DNA from 2 places in the Bordetella sp. genome. Region 2 is predicted to be linked to the other one. Evidence: predicted binding sites of a transcription regulator. Region 2 holds the regulator's gene; the other holds the start of a gene.
The links. The regulator NrdR, encoded in region 2, represses ribonucleotide reductase genes. The targets are predictions, from matches to a motif close to CACNANATNTNGTG.
Positions count from the first base shown of each region.

Region 1 (10,831 bases), on a different contig from region 2:
GTCGGTGCGCGGATCCGTGGCCAGGTAGTCCAGCACCGGACCCAGTCCCACGATGGCCTCGTCGCCCAGGGCGATCGCCGTGGAAAAACCGAAATGCACGTCCTCGGCCCAATCCATGACGGCGGCGATGATGGAACGCGACTGCGCCACCAGCGCGACGCGCCCGGCGCGCGCCAGCGAGGGATGCTGGCTGAAGTTCAGGCTGGCATGCGGACGCTGGACGCCGAAGGCGCGCGGCCCCAGCAGCTTGCAGCGGTTTTCCTGCGCCCAGGCCTGGCACAGGGCGATGGTGCCGCGCGGATAGGGGTCGGGCTGTTCGTGCGGCAGCACGATCAGGGCGCGCGGCGCGCGTGGTGCCAGGCGGCGCAGGGTTTCGGCGAAGACCGCGGGCGCCACGCATACCAGCGCGAGGTCCGGCCGCTCGCCGGCGTCCAGGCCGGCGAGGCTTTCGGGAATGTCGGGCGCCACGCCCGGCGCGCAGTCGATCGTGGTGGTGCGGGCACGCAGGGCCGCGGGCAGAATCGCCGTGCCCGGCAAGGGACGGTCCGCGATGATGAGCAGGGAACGCGGGTCGAACAGCGAAGCCAGTGCGTGTCGAAGCATAGGGATTGGGCCCTCCCTCGAAGCGCTGCACGCTTCCCCCTTAAGGGAGCGACGCTGGCGGACCGGCGGAGCCGGATCCGCGGCGTCCCTGGCCGGGCTACATCTGTTTCATGCGTCGCGGGTGGCATGCGGCGACATGGAACTAAAATGCCGCTATTGCGCAATATGATAACCGACCCTGCTTTCCGATGACCCAAACTTCCCCTTCCCGCGTTCGCACCCGTTTCGCCCCTTCGCCCACCGGCTACCTGCATCTGGGCGGCGCGCGCACGGCGCTTTTTTCCTGGGCGTTTGCCCGTCACCATGGCGGCGTGTTCATCCTGCGCATCGAAGACACCGACGTGGAACGATCGACGCCGGAAGCCGTGCAGGCCATCCTGGACAGCATGGATTGGCTGGGCATGCAGCCGGACGAAGGCCCCTTCTACCAGATGCGCCGCATGGACCGCTACCGCGAGGTCGTGGCCCAGATGCTGGCCGCGGGCACGGCCTACCACTGCTACTGCACGCCCGAGGAAGTGGAAGCCATGCGCGAACGCGCCCGCGCCCAGGGCCTGAAGCCGCGCTATGACGGCACGTGGAGGCCGGAGCCGGGCAAGACGCTGCCGGCCATCCCCGAAGGCCGCCAGCCGGTGGTCCGCTTCAAGAACCCGCTGACGGGCACCACCAGCTGGAACGATATGGTGAAGGGACCGATCAGCTTCGACAACGGCGAACTGGACGACCTGATCATCGCGCGCCCGGACGGCACGCCGACCTACAACTTCTGCGTCGTGGTGGACGACTGGGACATGGGCATCACCCATGTGCTGCGCGGCGACGACCATGTCAACAACACGCCGCGCCAGATCAATATCCTGCGCGCGCTGGGCGCGCAATTGCCCGAATACGGCCACGTGCCCATGATCCTGGGACCGGATGGGGAAAAGCTGTCCAAGCGCCACGGCGCGGTCAGCGTCATGGAATACGACAAGGACGGCTACCTGCCGGAAGCCATGATCAACTACCTGGCCCGGCTGGGGTGGAGCCACGGCGATGACGAGCTCTTCACCCGCGACCAGTTGGTGGAATGGTTCGATACGCGGCATTTGTCGAAGTCCGCGTCGCAATGGGACCCGAAGAAGCTGAACTGGGTCAACGCCCACTACCTGCGCCAGATGACCGATGCCGAACTGGCCGAACGTGTCGCGCCGCGCATCGCGCGGCGTGGCGGCGATCCCGCCGCGGCCGACCTGCCTGCCGTCATGGCGCTGCTGAAAGACCGCGCCGAAACGCTCGAGCAGCTGGCCGACGGCGCCATGTTGTTCTGCGGGCCGTTCGGCGGCGTGCCGCAGGAACTGGCGGCGCAGCACCTGACCGAGCCGGCCCGCGAGGCCCTGGGAGAATTCGCCGGCGAGGCCGGTGGCGGCGACTGGTCGAAGGAGGCCTTGTCCGCCGCCATCAAGCGCGTGCTTGCGGCGCGCGGCATGAAGATGCCGCAACTGGCCATTCCCTTGCGCGTGGCCGTGACGGGCCAGACCCAGACGCCGGCCATCGATGCCGTGCTCGCCCTGCTGGGCAGGGAAAAAGTCCTGGGCCGCCTGGAACGCGCGCTGGCGTAGGGCTACCGCGGGATCTCAGCGCAGCAGGTACCCCGGGGGCATCCTGCGCGCCTTCAGCACTTCTCCACCCGGCTTCTCGTCGCGCAGGACCAGCGTGCTTTTGTCGAGCGCTTCCACCCGGTAGCGGTTGGTGTAGATCGGATCCGACAGGTCGACGGGATCGCCGTTGGATTCGGTGGTCTGCATGGTGTAGACGCCGTTGGCGAACGTCCAGCACCCCGTTTCATCCAGCCCGGGCCGCGCCTTGTTGCGGATCTTGAGCTGGGTCCGATAATGCATCTTGCCGTCCGGCGCCAGCACCAGCAGGGTTTGCTGCGTGCCGCCCACGCCGCGCGGCGTGGAGACCGAATACCACGTTCCGGCCAGGGCATCCGCGCCGGCGCTGGCGGCGCAGGCCACGGGCCTGGGGGGAGAAGGCGGCTGGGCCGCCGGATGGGGCGATTCGTTTTTCTTGATTGCGCAACCGGCCAGAACGAACGCGGCGCAGGCTACGCCGGCGAAACGCGAAAATGCACTGCTCATGAAATCCTCACAGGCCACCGAGATATCCGCATTGCGCGGAAAAGGAACACATCGGTGCGACATACCGATTCTGAATATCGCGGCGGCAAGACGCAACGCCCATGCCCAACATAAACGCTCGCAATGCGGTAGTTGTGCGTAACGCGCAACACCGTCCGGGGGATACGCGAAAATTGGCGGGCAGGCCGGGATCAGGCGGCATGCACGGACGTCGCGGCCGTCTCGCGCAATAGGGCCTCCATGACGGATGCCGCCGGTGACAGCGTTCGCCCCGCCAGCCGGGTCATCCCCAAGGTACGGCCGATGCGCGGGCGGCGCAACGGGACGAAGACCAGATTGCGTGCGTCGGGAGGCTTGCCGAGCTCCGCCAGCACGGTAACGCCGACGCCTCGCTCCAGCATCGCGGTCAGCGACATCATGTGGGACACGAAGACGGGCAGGTTCATCATGAAGGCCGCCGCCCGATGCCCGGCCAGCTGGCGATGCGCCACGGTACCGATGAGCGGCAGTCCGGCCACCTCTTTCCACGTTAACCACGCCCGCTGCGCCAAGGGATGATCGTCGCGGCAGACCAGGCCGAATTCGTCCCGCCACAACGGCTCGAATACCAGGCGCTTGTCGCTCAGGACCGGACTGCATATGCCCAATTCGGCCTGCCCCGCCAGCACCATGCGCTCCACCCCTTCGGAATTGTCGTCATAAAGCCGCATCGCGACGTCGGGATGGGCGGCGCGGTAGCGGGCAACCAGGTCGGGTATCCAAAGCGAGGCGGCCGTGGCGACCGCGGCCATCGTCAGCAGACCCGTTTCGCTGCGCGCCATGCCGCCGATGCTCATGGCCACACGGTCGTGATGATCGACCAGTTCGCGCGCCAGCGGCAGGCAGGATTCGCCGAAGCGCGTCAGGCTTACCCGCGCGCCGCGTTCGAACAGCGGCTGCCCCAGGCGTTGCTCCATCTCGCGAATGGACAGCGACAAGGCGGGCTGGGAACGGAAGGCGCGCGCCGCTGCCGCGCGGAAACTGCGCAGCTCCGCCACCAATAGGAAATGCCGGTAATGCGCGATGGAAAGATCCGGAAGCTGGCTCATGGCGCGGCCTTTTTCATGTATTTGCCGGACTTATTATCGGATAGAAAAAATAAATTTTTCTCATCGCCTGCCGCAGCCTACCATTCGCCGCATGGACGCCATCACGCCCCCCGCCGCCCTTCCGGACTTCACGCTCCTCGATCGAATGCCGCCGCTGCCGGCCGGCGAGGGCCGGCTGGTCGTCGGCGCACGCGGCAAGGCGGGCAGGCCCACACTGCTTTTCGTGCACGGCGCATTTCATGGTGCCTGGTGCTATGCGGGCTACCTGGAGTACTTCGCCGCCCTGGGCATCGGCTGCGCGGCCCTGGACCTGCCCGGCCACGGCGGGCTGCCACAGGGCCCTGACTACCATCGCCATGGTGTCGGCGATTTCGGCGTATGCGTCGCGCAGGCCATGGACCTGATCGAAGGCCCGATCGTGGTGGCGGGACACAGCATGGGCGCCCTGCCGGCGCTCTTTGCCGCCACCCAACGCAAAACCGCCGGTATCGTATTGATGGCCCCGTCGCCGCCGGCCAATGTATCGGGCGCGCTGGCATTGGACCCGGTGCCGGTTGGCGCCAGCCGGCCGCCGCCCGGCCTGGACGACGTACGCAGGCGGTTCACCGGAGACATGGAGCGACACGCCGTCGCCGCGGTCGCGGCCCGCCTGTGCCCGGAAAGCGCGGAGGCCATGAACGACCGTTATTTGCTGCGACTGGCCATCCCGGCACAGGCGATCGATGCACCGGGCCTGTGCCTGGAAGCGGGCCGGGACGACGCCGCGCGGCATCCGCCGGGCCAGGACCGGGCCGTGGCCGATCTCTACGGCTTCGAATATCGCCTGCTGCCGGACATGCCTCACTGCATGATGTACGCACGCGGCTGGCGGGAAAGCGCAGAGGCGATACGCGATTGGTACGAGCGCCATTTTCCCGGCTGATCCGTTACATGGCTGCGGCGGCGTTGGCGCCATCGCTATATATATAGAGAGAGAGACCACCATATGGAGCCGCGCGGGAATGACGATGGGATTTCCCCATCGCCACCGCGCACAACTGGGGAGACAACCTTGAAGACGCACAAAAAGCTGTTGGCGGCGCTCGCGATATGCGGCGTCTGGATGGCATCGCCGGCAGTTGCCTCGGAATGGCCGGCACGCACCGTGACCATCGTTGTGCCCTCTGCCGCCGGCGGCGCGGCCGACCTGACGGCCCGTACATTCGCCCAATATCTGGGCGCCAAAACCGGCCAAAGCGTCGTGGTGGAAGATCGCCCTGGCGCGGGTGGCATCGTCGGCACCAACACGGTGAAGTCGGCGCCAGCCGATGGCTACACGTTCCTGCTGTCGACCAACTCCACGCAGGCTGCCAATCCCTATCTGTATAAGTCCTTGCCCTACGACCCGCTCAAGGACTTCCGCCAGGTAGGCATGCTCGGGACATTCGGATCGGTCGCCGTGGTATCGCCGGGCAGCCCCTTCCAGACCATGCCCCAGTTGGTGGATTACGCGAAACAGCACCCGGGCAAGGTGTTCTACGGCTATTACAGCTCGTCGTCGCAGGTACCGTCGGCACTGTTGAAGGCGCGCGGCGCGCTGCAGATAGACGGCGCCGCCTACAAGAACGTCACGCAGATCATTACCGATCTGCGGGGCGGGCAGATCGACTTCGCCTTCGTGGATTACCTGACGGCGATGGGCCAGATCGACGGCAAGGGCCTGCGCGCCATCGCCGTCACAGGCGAAGCGGCCCACCCGGCGTGGCCCAAGGTGCCCACCATGGCTTCGTACTACCCCGGCTTCGTGGTGCTGGGCTGGCTGGGGCTGTCCGCGCCGGCGGGCACGCCGGAACCCATCGTCCAGGCGATGAACCGGTATCTGGCGCGGGCGGTCGACGATCCGGAAATCCACGGCAAGCTAAGCCGTCTCGGCCTGCAACCCAAACGCATGGATGTCGCGCAGTTCGACGCCTTCGTGCGGCAGGACGCCGAGCGCTGGAAGCAGTGGATCGCAACGGCGGGGATTACGCGGCAATGAAGCAACGGTCGGCATCACCTCTCGACGGCACCGGTGGCCGGTTTTACACCTTAAAAAAGGCGGCGGCCGGCACCGGACTTCAGGCCGGCATCGCACTTCAATAACGGCAGGGGCCGGGCGTCCCGGCCGCGCCCGGCGGCACCGGCGGCCGGCCCCGTCCGTGCGACAATACGGGGCTGGCGGAGCAGGCACTTCGCCCTCGGACAAGATAACGCCCCGGCGATATACTTCGTAACAACTTAAAGAAGTATCGCGTTCCGCTTCACGCTTGTAGCCATCCCCTTCCACCACTAGAATTGGGCCTGGGGTCGGGGTAAGACACAACATCTTGTGGTTAGGACTTGGGCTGGATGCGTTTCCGGCCCATTTGCGTCCTTTGGTAACCACCCCTTCTTCCACCCTATTCGAACACCCGAGCGCGACGTCACTCGCGCTTTTTACTACGCACAGGAGCTTCCATGCAGCACACTTCGATTGCCTCTGTGACTCGGCCGAGCGCCGTGCCGCCTTCCGACAATGATCAATCGACACCTGCTTCCGGCCAATGGGCCGGTTACCAGGTTATCCGGCGCAACGGCGCGGTGGTCGGTTTCGAACCCAGCAAAATCGCCATCGCGATGACCAAGGCCTTCCTGGCCGTCAACGGCGGCCAGGGCGCCGCCTCCGCCCGCGTGCGCGAACTCGTCGACACCTTGACGCGCCAGGCCGTCAACGCCCTGATGCGCAACCGCCCCAATGGCGGCACTTTCCATATCGAGGAAATCCAGGACCAGGTCGAACTGGCGCTGATGCGCTCGGGCGAACACGATGTCGCCCGCGCCTACGTGCTGTATCGCGAGAAGCGCTCGCAGGAGCGTGCCGCCGAGCACACCCCGCCGGCCGCCGCCGCGCAGCCCGAGCATGTCCTGAACGTGACGGACCAGGGCGTGAAGCGCCCCCTGGATCTGGCCGAACTGCGCGCCACGATCGAAGCCGCCGGTGTGGGGCTGTCCAACTATATCGACGCCGAAGCCATCCTGAAGGAGACCGTCAAGAATCTGTACGACGGCATCCCGGTCGATGAAGTCTACAAGTCGGCCATCCTGTCCGCGCGCGCGCTGGTCGAAAAAGACCCGGCCTACAGCCAGGTCACCGCGCGCCTGCTGCTGCACACGATCCGCAAGGAAGTGCTGGGCGAGGAAGTCTCGCAGGCACAGATGGCGCAGCGCTATGCCGATTATTTCCCGACGTTCATTTCGCGCGGCATCGAAGGTGGCCTGATCGATACCAAGCTGGCGCAATTCGATCTGCCGCGCCTGGCCGCCGCGCTGGACGCGAAACGCGATCTGCAGTTCAGCTATCTGGGCCTGCAGACGCTGTACGACCGCTACTTCCTGCACATCCGTGGCCGCCGCATCGAACTGCCGCAGGTCTTCTACATGCGCGTAGCCATGGGCCTGGCTCTGGGCGAAACGAAACCCGGCGTCGATCGCGAAGCGCGCGCCATCCAGTTCTACGAGATCCTGTCGTCCTTCGACTTCATGAGCTCGACGCCCACCCTGTTCAATTCGGGCACCCTGCATTCGCAGCTGTCGTCGTGCTACCTCACCACCGTGTCGGACGACCTGGAAGGTATCTACGACGCCATCAAGGAAAACGCGCTGCTCGCGAAATACGCGGGCGGCCTGGGCAACGACTGGACCCCGGTACGCGCCTTGCGTAGCCACATCAAAGGTACCAACGGCGAAAGCCAGGGCGTGGTTCCCTTCCTGAAGGTCGTCAACGATACCGCGGTCGCGGTGAACCAGGGCGGCAAGCGCAAGGGCGCCGTGTGCACCTATCTGGAGACGTGGCACCTGGACATCGAAGAATTCCTGGAGCTGCGCAAGAACACCGGCGACGAACGCCGCCGCACCCATGACATGAACACTGCCAACTGGATCCCCGACCTGTTCATGAAGCGGGTCATGGAAAGTGGCGAGTGGACACTGTTTTCGCCGTCGGACTGCCCCGACCTGCACGACAAGTATGGCCGCGAGTTCGAACAGGCTTACCTGGGCTACGAAGCGCGCGTGGCCAGCGGCGAGTTGAAGCTTTACAAAAAGATGCCGGCGCTCACGCTGTGGCGCAAGATGCTGTCCATGCTGTTCGAAACCGGCCATCCCTGGATCACGTTCAAGGATCCGTGCAATATCCGCTCGCCGCAGCAGCACGTCGGCGTGGTCCACAGCTCCAACCTGTGCACGGAAATCACGCTGAACACCAACGAGTCGGAAATCGCGGTGTGCAACCTGGGTTCGGTGAATCTGGTCGCGCACATGAAGCCCACCGCCAACGGCGGCTTCGAGCTGGATCTGGACAAGCTCAAGCGCACCATCGGCGTGGCGATGCGCATGCTCGACAACGTCATCGACATCAACTATTACGCGGTCAAGAAGGCGAAGGACTCCAACCAGCGCCATCGTCCCGTCGGCCTGGGCATCATGGGCTTCCAGGATTGCCTGCACATGATGCGCGTGCCGTATGCGTCGCAAGCCGCAGTGGAATTCGCCGATCGATCGATGGAAGCCGTGTGCTACTACGCGTACCTCGCTTCCAGCGAACTCGCTGAAGAGCGCGGCACGTATCCGACGTACAAGGGCTCGCTGTGGGATCGCGGCATCCTTCCGCAAGACACGTTGAATCTGCTGCGTGAAGAACGCGGCGGCAATGTCGACGTCGATATGTCGTCCGCATTGGATTGGGATGCGTTGCGTGCACGCATCAAAGCGCACGGCATGCGTAACTCCAATTGCGTGGCAATCGCCCCAACCGCGACGATTTCCAATATCATTGGCGTATCTGCGTGCATCGAACCCACTTACCAGAACTTGTACGTCAAATCGAATCTCTCCGGTGAGTTCACGGTCGTCAACGAATACCTCGTGCGCGACTTGAAGAAACTCGGTCTTTGGGACGAAGTCATGGTCGCCGACCTCAAGTACTTCGACGGCAGCCTATCCCGCATCGACCGCGTGCCCGCTGAACTCCGCGAAATCTACGCCACCGCGTTCGAAGTCGAACCGCGCTGGCTGGTGGAATGCGCGTCGCGTCGCCAGAAGTGGATCGATCAGTCGCAGTCGCTCAATATCTATATGGCAGGCGCATCGGGCAAGAAGCTCGACGAAACGTACAAGCTGGCGTGGCTGCGTGGTTTGAAGACCACGTATTACCTGCGCACGCTGGGCGCCACCAGCGCGGAAAAATCCACCGGCCGCGGCGGCGAATTGAACGCAGTCGCTTCGGGCGGCCAGACCGGCACGGCTTCGGCCGCCGCGGCGCCCACCCTGCCGGAACCTGAAATCGTCGGAGCGGTTTGCACCATGAGGCCGGGTGATCCCGGTTTCGAAGAGTGCGAAGCCTGCCAGTAATCGACCGCATCCGGAGAATTTCACATGATCAATTGGGAAGACGACAACGTCGCACTGCAACCGGGCCAGACCGCCGCCAAGCCGGCGGGCGGCATGCCCGCGCGGGCGTCGACGGGCGCCTTCGACGATGCCGCGCTGCCTGCGGCCGTGCCGGCGTCCACCGCCGCGCAGGCCGGGGCTGCCGCGCAACGCGTGAAGGTTGCCGATAAACGCATCATCAACGGCCAGACCGACGTCAATCAGCTGGTCCCGTTCAAATACAAATGGGCCTGGGAAAAATACCTGGCCACCTGCGCCAACCACTGGATGCCGCAGGAAATCAACATGTCGCGCGATATCTCGCTCTGGAAGAACCCCACGGGCCTGACCGAAGACGAACGCCGCATCGTCAAGCGCAACCTGGGTTTCTTCGTGACGGCCGATTCCCTGGCCGCCAACAATATCGTGCTGGGTACGTACCGGCACATCACGGCTCCGGAATGCCGGCAGTTCCTGCTGCGCCAGGCATTCGAAGAAGCCATCCATACCCACGCTTATCAATACATCGTCGAAAGCCTGGACCTGGACGAATCGGAAATCTTCAATGCTTATAACGAGATTCCGTCCATCCGCGCCAAGGACGAATTCCTGATCCCGTTCATCGAAGCGATCGCGGACCCCAACTTCCATACCGGCACGCCGGAAGCCGACCAGAAACTGCTGAAGTCGCTGATCGTCTTTGCCTGCCTGATGGAAGGCCTGTTCTTCTATGTGGGGTTCACGCAGATCCTGGCGCTGGGCCGCCAGAACAAGATGACCGGCGCGGCCGAACAGTACATGTACATCCTGCGCGATGAATCCATGCACTGCAATTTCGGCATCGACCTGATCAACACCATCAAGCTCGAGAATCCGCACCTCTGGACGCCCGAGTTCCGTGAAGAAATCCGTGCTCTTTTCCTGAAGGCTGTCGAACTGGAGTACGCCTACGCCGAAGACACCATGCCGCGCGGTGTGCTGGGTTTGAATGCGCCGATGTTCAAGTCGTATCTGCGCTTCATCGCCAATCGCCGTTGCCAGCAGATCGGTATCGAGGCGCTGTTCCCACAGGAAGAAAATCCCTTCCCGTGGATGGCGGAAATGATCGACCTCAAGAAAGAACGAAACTTTTTCGAAACTCGAGTCATCGAATACCAAACCGGAGGCACGCTGAGCTGGGAATGAACCGGGCCAGGGTGTCGGAAGCAACGTAGCGATGGGTGGCGCGGATGGCCGTGCCACCTGTCGGCGCCATTTGAAATGGCTCGCGCCATGAGGAGCGGGGGCCATATCAAATGGCAGTGCCGCATTCATTAGCGCACATCGATGTAGCTGTCGCCTGCATGGGACAGTGGTATGCGCCGATGAATAGCTCGGGCATCGTTCCGTCTGAAGGCGGGACGGTGCACGGGTTTAAGTTCTGGGACCCCTGAACCTAAGGAGCAATGCCATGGCAACTGCCAAGAAGGCCGCCAAGAAGGCGGTTAAGAAAGCCACAGCCAAAAAAGCTGTGAAGAAAGCCCCCGCCAAGAAAGCGGTGAAGAAGACTGCCGCCAAGAAGGTCGTCGCCAAGAAGGTCGTCAAGAAAGTCGC
Region 1 covers NZ_JBMQQZ010000080.1:143,488-154,318, reverse strand. The annotation lists gene ACO1P8_RS17095 (bifunctional acetate--CoA ligase family protein/GNAT family N-acetyltransferase) at 1-603, opposite strand, end outside; gene gltX (glutamate--tRNA ligase) at 792-2,204, shown strand; gene ACO1P8_RS17085 (hypothetical protein) at 2,220-2,726, opposite strand; gene ACO1P8_RS17080 (LysR substrate-binding domain-containing protein) at 2,918-3,814, opposite strand; gene ACO1P8_RS17075 (alpha/beta hydrolase) at 3,906-4,736, shown strand; gene ACO1P8_RS17070 (Bug family tripartite tricarboxylate transporter substrate binding protein) at 4,866-5,831, shown strand; gene ACO1P8_RS17065 (ribonucleoside-diphosphate reductase subunit alpha) at 6,290-9,220, shown strand; gene ACO1P8_RS17060 (ribonucleotide-diphosphate reductase subunit beta) at 9,245-10,423, shown strand; gene ACO1P8_RS17055 (histone H1-like DNA-binding protein) at 10,689-10,831, shown strand, end outside.
Region 1: the regulator NrdR is predicted to act here: its motif matches at 6,151-6,164, upstream of ACO1P8_RS17065 (ribonucleoside-diphosphate reductase subunit alpha).

Region 2 (10,831 bases):
AAACGCGGCTCGGAGATATCCCGGGTGGGAAGGTTGATCTCCCCACCCTGGTCCATCTCTTCGATCGAGCGCTCGCGTATCAGGTCCCGCACCGCCTTCCGGACTTGGTTCTTGTAGCGCCGCAGGAACCGCTCGCGGTTCACGGTGCTTTTATTGCGTCCGTTGAGACGACGATCGATAAGTGAATTCATACTACCTCGCTCAGGAGGACTTTCGCACCCGCAAGTACCACTCGCAAAGCAGGCGGACCTGCTTTTCGGTATAGCCCTTCTCGACCATGCGTTCCACGAAGCTCTGGTGCTTGCTCTTGTCCTCCGCCGACGCCTTGGCGTTGAAGGAAATGACGGGCAGAAGGTCTTCCGTGTTCGAGAACATCTTCTTCTCGATCACCTCTCGCAACTTCTCGTAGCTGGTCCACGTGGGGTTGCGCCCGCTATTGTTGGCGCGCGCCCGCAGCACGAAATTGACGATCTCGTTGCGGAAGTCCTTCGGATTGGCGATACCGGCCGGTTTCTCGATTTTCTCCAGTTCGTCGTTCAGGGCCGACCGATCGAAGCTTTCGCCGGTCTCGGGATCCCGGAATTCCTCGTCCTGGATCCAGCAATCGGCAAAAGTGACGTAGCGGTCGAAGATGTTCTGCCCGTACTCGGAATAGGATTCAAGGTAGGCCGTCTGGATTTCCTTGCCGATGAATTCGGCATACCGGGGCGCCAGGAAACCCTTGATGAATTCCAGGTAGCGGCGCCGCGTGTCTTCCGGGAAGTCTTCGCGGGCAATGCGCTGCTCCAGCACGTACATCAGGTGCACCGGGTTGGCGGCGACTTCCGTCTGGTCGTAATTGAAGACGCTGGAAAGGATCTTGTACGCGAAACGCGTCGACACCCCGGTCATTCCCTCGTCGGTGCCGGCGTAATCCTTGTATTCCTGCAGCGCCTTCGCCTTGGGATCGACATCCTTCAGGCTTTCGCCGTCGTAGACCCGCATTTTGGAATAAATGCTGGAATTTTCCGGTTCCTTCAGTCGGGTCAGGACCGAAAATTGGGCCATCATGTCCAGCGTGCCGGGCGCGCAAGGCGCCTCCGCCAGCGAGCTGTTGTGCAGCAGCTTGCTGTAGATCTGGATTTCCTCGGTCACCTGCAGGCAGTACGGCACCTTGACGATGTAGATCCGGTCCAGGAACGCTTCGTTGTGCTTGTTGTTGCGGAAAGTCTGCCATTCGGATTCGTTCGAGTGCGCCAGGATGGCGCCATTGAACGGGATGGCTGAAAAGCCCTCGGTGCCCTTGAAGTTGCCTTCCTGCGTGGCCGTCAGCAGGGGGTGCAGCATCTTGATGGGCGCCTTGAACATTTCGACGAATTCCAGCAAGCCCTGGTTGGCCAGGCATAGCCCGCCCGAATAGCTGTAGGCGTCCGGGTCGTCCTGCGAATAGCGGTCCAGCTTGCGGATATCCACCTTGCCGACCAGCGAGGAAATATCCTGGTTATTTTCGTCGCCCGGTTCGGTTTTGGCGATGGCTACCTGCCGCAACACGGAAGGATTCAGGCGCACCACGCGGAATTGGGAAATATCGCCGTCGTATTCCCTGAGCCGCTTGACCGCCCAGGGCGACATGATGCCGGTCAGATAGCGCCGCGGTATCCCGTAATCCTGCTCCAGCTGATCGCCGAAGCGCGTCGGGGCAAACAGGCCCAGCGGCGTTTCGTTGACCGGCGAGCCTTTCAGGGCATAAATGGGGTAGGTTTCCATGAGCGTCTTCAGACGCTCGGCGATGGAGGATTTACCGCCGCCCACCGGCCCCAGCAGATAGAGAATCTGCTTGCGTTCTTCCAGGCCCTGTGCGGCATGCTTGAAGAAGGAAACGATCTGCGAGATCACGTCCTCCATTCCGAAGAATTCCTTGAAGGCCGGATAACGCCGGATCACCCTGTTGGAAAACAGCCGGGACAGGCGCAGGTCGTTGCGCGTGTCGACGATTTCGGGTTCACCGATCGCAGCAAGCATCCGTTCCGCGGGACTGGCATATGCCATCGGATCGCGCTTGCACAGATTCAGGTATTCCTCGAGCGAGAGCTCGGTTTCCTGATCTCGGGCGTACTGCGATTTGAAGCCTTCGACGATGTTCAGCATCGGGATACCTCCAACAACATCAGAAAAGGGCTAGCCGTGCGTCATCCCCATTGTGTGCCCTATTTGGCTCCGTGTCGCCAGTGGTACAGATTCACGGTAAAGCTATGTTGCTTTCCCCACACACAGCTATCGCAACAGGATTACGGCCATACGATTTAGTCTCTGTGCGAGCGGTACAAGTTCCCCTCGCGAAAGCAACTGAAATGACTTCTGCAAAGGGTTTTCGAGGCCTCCGGATCCCTCGAGATAACCGCCACGAACCGATCGAAAACATGTGCGTTCAGACACCGGCGGAAGCTCCCTCGGATACCTGCATCATGCGTTCGACGTAGCGCGCAATGGTGTCGATCTCCAAATTAACTTTGTCGCCTACGTTTACGTTACGCAACGTGGTCATGTTTTGGGTATGAGGAATTACGTTAATGGTGATGTCACTACCCTCCTCTCCGTCTTTTACGCGGTTCACTGTAAGGCTTATGCCATTAACCGTAACAGAGCCTTTGTAGGCCAGGTATTTGGCAATTTCCTTTGGCGCGCGGATGATAAGCTCCCGCGACTCTCCGACTTGCGCATAGCCCGCCACGACACCCAAACCATCGACGTGTCCGGATACCAGGTGGCCGCCCAGCGCATCGCCGACTCGCAGCGATTTTTCGAGATTCACTTCGGCGCCTTCGCGATCCAGCCCGACGGTAAGCCGCAGGCTCTCGCGCGAGATATCGACATCGAAGCTGTTTTCCTGCAGTGCCACCACGGTCATGCAGGCACCCTGGACGGCGATCGAATCACCGAGCTGGACGTCGGATAGGCCGAGATTTCCAGCATCGATACGGACGCGGATACCGCCGCTGCCGTCCTGGGATTCGTAAGGCTGGGTTTGCTCGATACGGCCCACTGCCGTGACGATGCCGGTAAACATAAAAAACTCCTGGAGAGGTCTGACCACATGAATATCGGCCTCCCGACAACCATGCGCATGCGGCGCGCCTGAGCCGGCCGGCCCCGATATCCATAGGATACGCGCACTGGGAAGAGCAGGAATGCCGCGGGAACTACGAGAAGGAATATGCGTTCAGCGGGGAGTGGCAGCACTCTGCAGCGCTTGCCAACGATCCGCGAAACGCCCGCGCAGCCGGACATCGCCGCCCACCGGCCGCACGTCGACGAAGTCGAAGCGCCGGGCATTGTCCAGATGCGAAAGCATCGGAAGCTTGACCATGCCGGCGGCATCGCCCAGCAAAACCGGCGCGATGTAGGCCAGGATCTCATCCACGCAATCTGACGATAGCAGAGCGCCGGTCAGGCCGGCACCGGCTTCGACGTGGACTTCGTTGACGTGATGGCGCGCCATCCAGCGCATCATGGCGGGCAAATCGACCCGTCCCGGCTCGGCGCTGGGCAGCACGATCACACGCGCATTGCGGCGCGCCAGCCGTTCCGCCTTGACCGGATCGTCATGGGCTGTGAAGACCCAGACCTCTTCGCCATCGAACAGGCGCGCGCCCTCGGATATCTGCAGCCGGCCGTCGACCACCGCCTTGCGCGGCTGGCGCGGAACTTCCACATCCCGCACGGTAAGGCGGGGATCGTCCTTCTGCACGGTCCCCATGCCGGTCAGGACCACGTCGGCACGAGCACGCCAGGCATGGCCGTCCGCGCGTGCTTCGGCACCCGTAATCCATTGCGACATTCCGTTATGCAGGGCGCTGCGACCGTCCAGCGAGGCTGCCATCTTCACCCATGTCCATGGGGTGCCTCTGCTCATCCTTGCCGCGAATCCGGCGTTCAAGGCCAGAGCCTCCTGCATGCAGACGCCCGTCGCGATGGGGATGCCCTGGGCCCGCAGACGGGCCAGGCCCGCGCCGTTGACCTGCGGATTGGGATCCCCCATGGCCACCACGACACGTGCGGGCGCGGCGGCGACGACGGCATCCACGCATGGCGGCGTCCGGCCGAAATGGCTGCATGGTTCCAGGGTGACGTAGAACGTGGCGCCCGCGACAGGGACGCCGCGCGCCGCGGCATCGCGCAAGGCGCAGATCTCGGCATGGGGGCCACCCGGCGGTTGGGTGGCGCCTTCGCCCAGGACCTGGCCGTCGCGGACGATCACACAGCCCACCCGGGGATTGGGCGCGGTGGTATGAAGCACCCCGCGCGCCAGATCCAGGGCGCGCCGCATCCAGTGAAGATCCTGTTCTTCGCTCCTGGGCACGTCAGGGCTCTTTGCGAAGCTTGCCGGAGAGCAACGGACCCTGCATTTCGCGGATGGCTTCGATGAATTCGCCGATATCCTCGAAGCTGCGGTAGACCGAAGCGAAACGGACGTAGGCCACCTTGTCCAGCTTGCGCAGTTCGGTCATTACCAATTCGCCCACGTAGGCGGAAGGGACTTCCCGCTTGCCGCTGGTCAGCAGGGCTTCCTCGATGCGGGCGACCGCCGCATCGACGTCTTCGGTGCTGACCGGCCGCTTGCGCAACGCCAGGGACAGGCTGGCGCGCAGCTTGCCCTGGTCGTACTCGCTGCGGCTGCCGTTACGCTTGACGATGGACGGCATGACGAGCTCCACCCGCTCGTAAGTGGTGAAGCGCTTGTCGCACTGCTGGCAGCGGCGGCGCCGGCGGATGGTTTCGCCCTCTTCCAACACCCGGCTGTCGATGACCTGGGTGTCGGCATGGCCGCAGAACGGACAGCGCACGTTATCCCCGCTGTCAGCCGTAGACCGGCAGACGGGCGGTCAGCGCGTCGACGCGCTCGCGTACCGAGGCGATATTGGCCTCGTTGCGCGGATCGTCCAGCACGTCGGCGATCAGGTTGGCGGTGAGTTCGGTTTCCGCTTCCTTGAAACCCCGGGTGGTGATGGCCGGCGTACCCAGGCGGATGCCGCTGGTCACGAAGGGCTTTTCCGGATCGTTGGGAATCGCGTTCTTGTTGACCGTGATGTGGGCGTGGCCCAGCACCGCTTCGGCTTCCTTGCCGGTAATACCCTTGGCGCGCAGGTCGACCAGCATGACGTGGCTTTCGGTCCGTCCGGAGACGATACGCAGGCCGCGCTTGACCAGCGTTTCGGCCAGCACCTTGGCGTTCTTGGCCACCTGGTGGGCGTAATCGCGGAATTCCGGCTGCAAGGCTTCCTTGAAGGCGATGGCCTTGGCGGCGATGACGTGCATCAGAGGGCCACCCTGGATACCCGGGAAAATTGCCGAATTGATGGCCTTTTCGTATTCGGATTTCATCATGATCACGCCACCGCGGGGGCCGCGCAGCGATTTGTGCGTGGTCGAGGTGACGAAATCGGCGTGCGGCACCGGGTTGGGATACACGCCGCCCGCCACCAGGCCGGCGTAGTGGGCGATGTCTACCATGAAGAGCGCGCCATTGTCGCGGGCGATGCGCGCCATGCGCTCGAAATCGATATGCAGGGCATAGGCGGACGCGCCGGCGACGATGAGCTTGGGCTTGTGCTCCTGCGCCAGGGATTCGACCTTGCCGTAATCGAGCACTTCATCGGCGTCCAGCCCGTAAGGCAGGAAGTTGTAAAGCTTGCCGGACGCGTTGACGGAGGCCCCGTGAGTCAGGTGGCCGCCTTCGGCGAGGCTCATGCCCAGGACCGTATCGCCCGGCTTGAGCACCGCCATGTACACGCCCTGGTTGGCCTGCGACCCGGAGTTCGGCTGCACGTTGGCGGCCTCCGCGCCAAACAGCTCCTTGAGGCGATCGATGGCCAACTGTTCCACGATGTCGACGAACTCGCAGCCGCCGTAGTAGCGCTTGCCCGGATACCCTTCCGCGTACTTGTTCGTCAGTTGCGTGCCCTGCGCCTGCATGACCGCCGGACTGGCATAGTTTTCCGATGCGATCAGCTCTATGTGCTGTTCCTGGCGGTGGTTTTCCTTCTGGATGGCGGCCCAGACGGCTTCGTCCACCTGGGAAATGGTGCGGGTACGGTCAAACATGGAAGTTCCTGAACGGAGTCAAAAAGCGGAAAAGGCGTATTCGGGATAGTTTACCGTGCGGTTACGGTGCTTTTTGTCCATTTACGCGTTGGAAATGTCCTGTCCGGGGATTTTTTCGCCACGGGGCGCGCCATCGGAAAAGCCGCTCATGCCAGCGTGAAGGCGCCTCATGCTGGCGCCGCCGTGGCGGCTCGGACGCAACGACGATCCGGTATACCGGCGCCCCGCCGCACGGAAAGGCGCGCAGAGGGCGTGCTGCCCGATACCCTGGCAGCGCGGCGCCCGCCAGGTCCCGCGGACCGCGGCACCGGTATGGTGCAAGGAAAAGCGCCGCTGATGCGGCGCCTGCAATACGTCGAAGCAGGTCCGGGCGACGAGCCGAGGGACTATCCCGGCCGCGCCCGCCCCGCGCTCATGCCGAGGTGGTGCCGATCTGCCTGGGTGCCAACGAGGGGTTCAGCGTGTACACACCGGTCAGGGATGCCTGCGCCAGGATCTTGCCCTGGATGGCGCTGAGCACCTGTTTTCCGTTGAACGTGCCTTCCACGTCCAGCCGTGGGACGCTCAGGGCATAGAGCGTAAAGATATAGTGGTGTACCAGGCTGTCGTTCCAGGGCGGGCACGGCCCGTCATAGCCGAAATAGTCGCCGCTCATGTCGCGATCGGCGGCAAACCAGCTGGTGTAGTCGTTGATCCCCTGGCGCGCCTCGTGCGGTGCGAGCGGACCGCCCTTGCCACGCGGCGTGATGCCGTTGGAAAAGGCGCCTTCCTCGATTTCCCGCATGTCCGCCGGCAGGTCCACCAGCACCCAATGGAAAAACTCCACGCGCGGCAGCTCGGCGGGCACCACGCGCCCTTCCTGGTTGACGTCGTCCGGCTTGCTGGGCACGTCCGGATCGTGGCAGACCATGACGAAGGACTGGGTGCCGTCCGGCACATCGTCCCAGGAAAACTGGGGGTTGAAGTTATCCGCCAACGCGACGTGCGACTGCGGGTCGATCCGCGCGAAGGCATAGCGCTCGGGGATCGACTCATTATCGGAAAAAGACAAGCTCGCTAGCTTCATGGCATGCCTCCTTTAAAAAAACAAAAGGATGGGTCGTATGCGTCGTCGGATGATTCCCTACGACGCCAAGGTAACACGCGCGAACTTCCGTTTTCCTACTTGGATCACGTAGACACCCCCGGACAATTGCAACGATTTGTCTTCCACCTTCTCGCCGTTCACGCGCACGCCTCCCTGTTCGACGTTGCGCTGGGCTTCGGCGCCTGACGCGGCCAGCCCGGCTTCGCGCAGCACCTTCAGAATGCCGAGCGGCGCGCCGGCCACCGTGACTTCCGGCATATCCTCGGGCAGGGCGCCATCGCGGAAGCGCGCTTCGAATTCGGCCAGGGCATCGCGGCCGGCCTGCGCGCCATGGAAGCGCGCAACGATTTCCTGCGCCAGTTCGACCTTGGCATCGCGCGGATTGCGGCCCGCTTCGGTGGCGGCTTTCAAGGCGGCGATGTCGTCCAGCGAACGGAAGGACAGCAACTCGTAGTAGCGCCACATCAGCGTATCGGAGATCGACATCAGCTTGCCGAACATCGATCCCGGAGCCTCCGAGATACCAATATAGTTGCCCTTGGACTTCGACATTTTGTCGACGCCGTCGGTACCTTCCAGCAGCGGCATGGTCAGGATGCACTGCGGCTCCTGCCCATACTCCTTTTGCAGTTCACGGCCGACCAGCAGATTGAATTTCTGGTCCGTGCCGCCCAGCTCCAGGTCGGATTTCAGTGCCACCGAGTCATACCCCTGCATCAGGGGGTACAGGAACTCGTGTACCGAAATCGGGATGCCGCCCTTGAAGCGCTTGGTGAAATCCTCGCGCTCCATCATGCGAGCCACCGTGTACCGGGATGCCAGCTGGATCATGCCGCGGGCGCCGAGCGGGTCGGACCACTCGGAGTTGTAGCGGATTTCCGTGCGCGCGGGGTCCAGCACCAGGCTGGCCTGTGCGTAGTACGTTTTCGCGTTCGACTCGATCTGCTCCCGCGTTAAAGGGGGACGGGTGTTATTGCGCCCGCTGGGGTCGCCGATCATGGACGTGAAATCGCCGATCAGGAAGATGACGGTATGGCCCAGGTCCTGGAGCTGCCGCATCTTGTTCAGGACGACCGTATGGCCCAGGTGGATGTCCGGTGCCGTGGGATCGAGCCCCAGCTTGATGCGAAGGGGGACGCCGGTGGCGCGGCTGCGGGCCAGTTTGCGCACGAATTCCGACTCGACGAGCAGTTCGTCGCAGCCGCGCTTGGCGACGCGGAGGTCGGCTTCGACTTCCGCGGTAATGGGAGCTTCGGATTGGGACATATTGGGGAACGATCTAACCCTTCCGGACAGGCAAAGGGGAGGTAAAAATCACAAAAGTTGTCGAAAATTCTAGCCGAATCGGCTAGGATACCGCCCTAATCATACGCAACTGTCATGGGGGCACTGTCGCCCCAGGGTTTTTCTGAAGATGACTACAGGGTCCAACGAACCCGGGGCCGGCGGCCCACCCGCCTCCACGCTCCCCACCCTGCCGAATTCCGCATTCCCCTCCCGCCGTTCCCGAATTTTCCGCGCGGCCGTTGTCGCCACCGCGATGGGTTTGTTTGCCGCCGCCGCCGCGGTCGGCATGGTTCAGCATCCCGACGCCGACCTGCCGCCGACCCGTACGATCGAGAAAGTCATGGCCCTGTCGCCGGCCGACTACGAAGTCAGCGACGGGTCCACCTCCCCCTATGTCAACGAGACCCGCATCCGCCGCGGGGACACTCTGGCAGCGATCCTGCAGCGCCTGCATGTGGACAGCGACGGCCTGCAGACTTTCCTGACCGTCGATCCGAGCGCGCGCAGCATCTACAAGCTGTACCCGGGCCGCACGGTGCAGGCCGCCACGGACGGCGACGGCAACCTGGTCTGGCTGCGCTATGTCCATACCCCGGGCAACGATTCGGATGGCCAGGTGGTTACGCGCTTCCTGGAAGTCAAACCCGACGGCGATAACTATACCGCCCGGGAAATGACGGAGGATACGGATCGCCAGGTCCGCGTGGCGATGGGCACCATCGAATCGTCGCTCTTCGCCGCGACCGATGCGGCGGGAATCCCGGATTCGGTCACCCTGCAGATGGCCGACATCCTGAGCGCCAAGATCGACTTCCTGCGCAGCCTGCGCCAGGGCGACCAGTTCCGCGTGGTGTACGAAACGCGCTCGCACGACGGGCGCTACGCCGGCGCGGGCCGCGTACTGGCACTGGAATTCGAAAACCAGGGCAAGCTGTACACCGCGGTGTGGTTCCAGCCGCCCGGCAGCACGGCGGGCTCCTACTACGGTTTCGACGGTACCAGCCTGCGCGGCGCCTTCCTGCGCACCGCGCTGAAGTTCAGCCGCATCAGTTCCACCTTCGGCATGCGCATGCACCCTATCCACAAGACGTGGACGGGACATAAAGGCGTGGACTATGCCGCGCCCACCGGCACACCGATCCACAGCACGTCGGACGGCGAGATCGCATTCGCCGGCACGCAGAACGGCTACGGCAACGTCGTGATCGTCAAACACGACAACAAGTTCTCCACGCTCTACGCCCACCAAAGCCGCATTGCGCCCGGCATCCGCAAGGGCGTGCGCGTCACGCAGGGTGAAGTCATCGGCTACGTCGGCCAGACCGGCTGGGCCACCGGTCCGCATCTGCACTATGAATTCCGCATCAACGGCCAGCCTGTCGATCCGCTCTCGGTCGACCTGCCGGTGGCGCAGAAGCTCGAAGGCAAGGAAGCGGTCGCCTTCGCGAAGGAAACCGCGGTCTACAAGCAGCAGTTGAATATGCTGGCGCAATTCCAGCAATCCATGCCCGGAACAACGCTGGCCAGCGCCGCCAGCAACTGATCCAGGGCGCCACCCGGACAGCGCCATGACCACAGCCGCCGGTTTGTTCATCGGACTGATGTCCGGCACCAGCACCGACGGCGTGGACGGCGTTCTTGCCCGCATCGCGCCGGATGGCCGTCCGGCGGTGCTGGCGGAAGCCAGCCTGCCCATGCCGGACGAACTTCGGCAGACGCTGCTGGCCTTGAATGCACCGGGCCCGGACGAACTCGAACGCGCGGCCCGCGCATCTCTGGCCCTGGCGGAATGTTATGCGGACACCGTCCGGCAACTGCTGGCAACGGCTGGCGTAACGAATACCGAAGTCCTGGCCATCGGCGCGCACGGCCAGACCGTGCGCCATCGGCCCGATCTGGGCTACACCATCCAGCTGAACGCGCCTGCCCTGCTGGCCGAACGCACAGGCATCCCGGTCGTAGCGGATTTCCGTGCACGCGATGTCGCGGCCGGCGGCCAAGGCGCCCCCCTGGTACCGGCCTTTCATGCGGCTATCTTCGCGGCCGATGTGCCACGCGCGGTGTTGAACCTGGGCGGCATCGCCAACGTTACCCTGCTGGCGCCTGGACGGCCCGTAACCGGCTTCGATACCGGGCCGGCAAATATGCTGCTGGACGAATGGTGCCGGCGCCATACCGGGCAACACTACGATGACGACGGCGCCTTCGCCGCGGCCGGCAAGGTGGACACCAACATCCTGGAATATTTGCTGGCCAGCGAACCGTGGCTCAGCAAGCGCCCGCCCAAATCCACCGGCCGCGACCTTTTCAATGCCACTTGGCTGGACAACCGCCTGAACGCCTGGGATGGCTATTGCCGCCGGCTCACGCCGCAGG
Region 2 covers NZ_JBMQQZ010000056.1:7,186-18,016, reverse strand. The annotation lists gene ACO1P8_RS11135 (YeaH/YhbH family protein) at 1-191, opposite strand, end outside; gene ACO1P8_RS11130 (PrkA family serine protein kinase) at 202-2,127, opposite strand; gene ACO1P8_RS11125 (riboflavin synthase) at 2,408-3,046, opposite strand; gene ribD (bifunctional diaminohydroxyphosphoribosylaminopyrimidine deaminase/5-amino-6-(5-phosphoribosylamino)uracil reductase RibD) at 3,200-4,339, opposite strand; gene nrdR (transcriptional regulator NrdR) at 4,341-4,823, opposite strand; gene glyA (serine hydroxymethyltransferase) at 4,837-6,081, opposite strand; gene ACO1P8_RS11105 (YbhB/YbcL family Raf kinase inhibitor-like protein) at 6,494-7,147, opposite strand; gene tyrS (tyrosine--tRNA ligase) at 7,205-8,434, opposite strand; gene ACO1P8_RS11095 (peptidoglycan DD-metalloendopeptidase family protein) at 8,583-9,998, shown strand; gene ACO1P8_RS11090 (anhydro-N-acetylmuramic acid kinase) at 10,024-10,831, shown strand, end outside.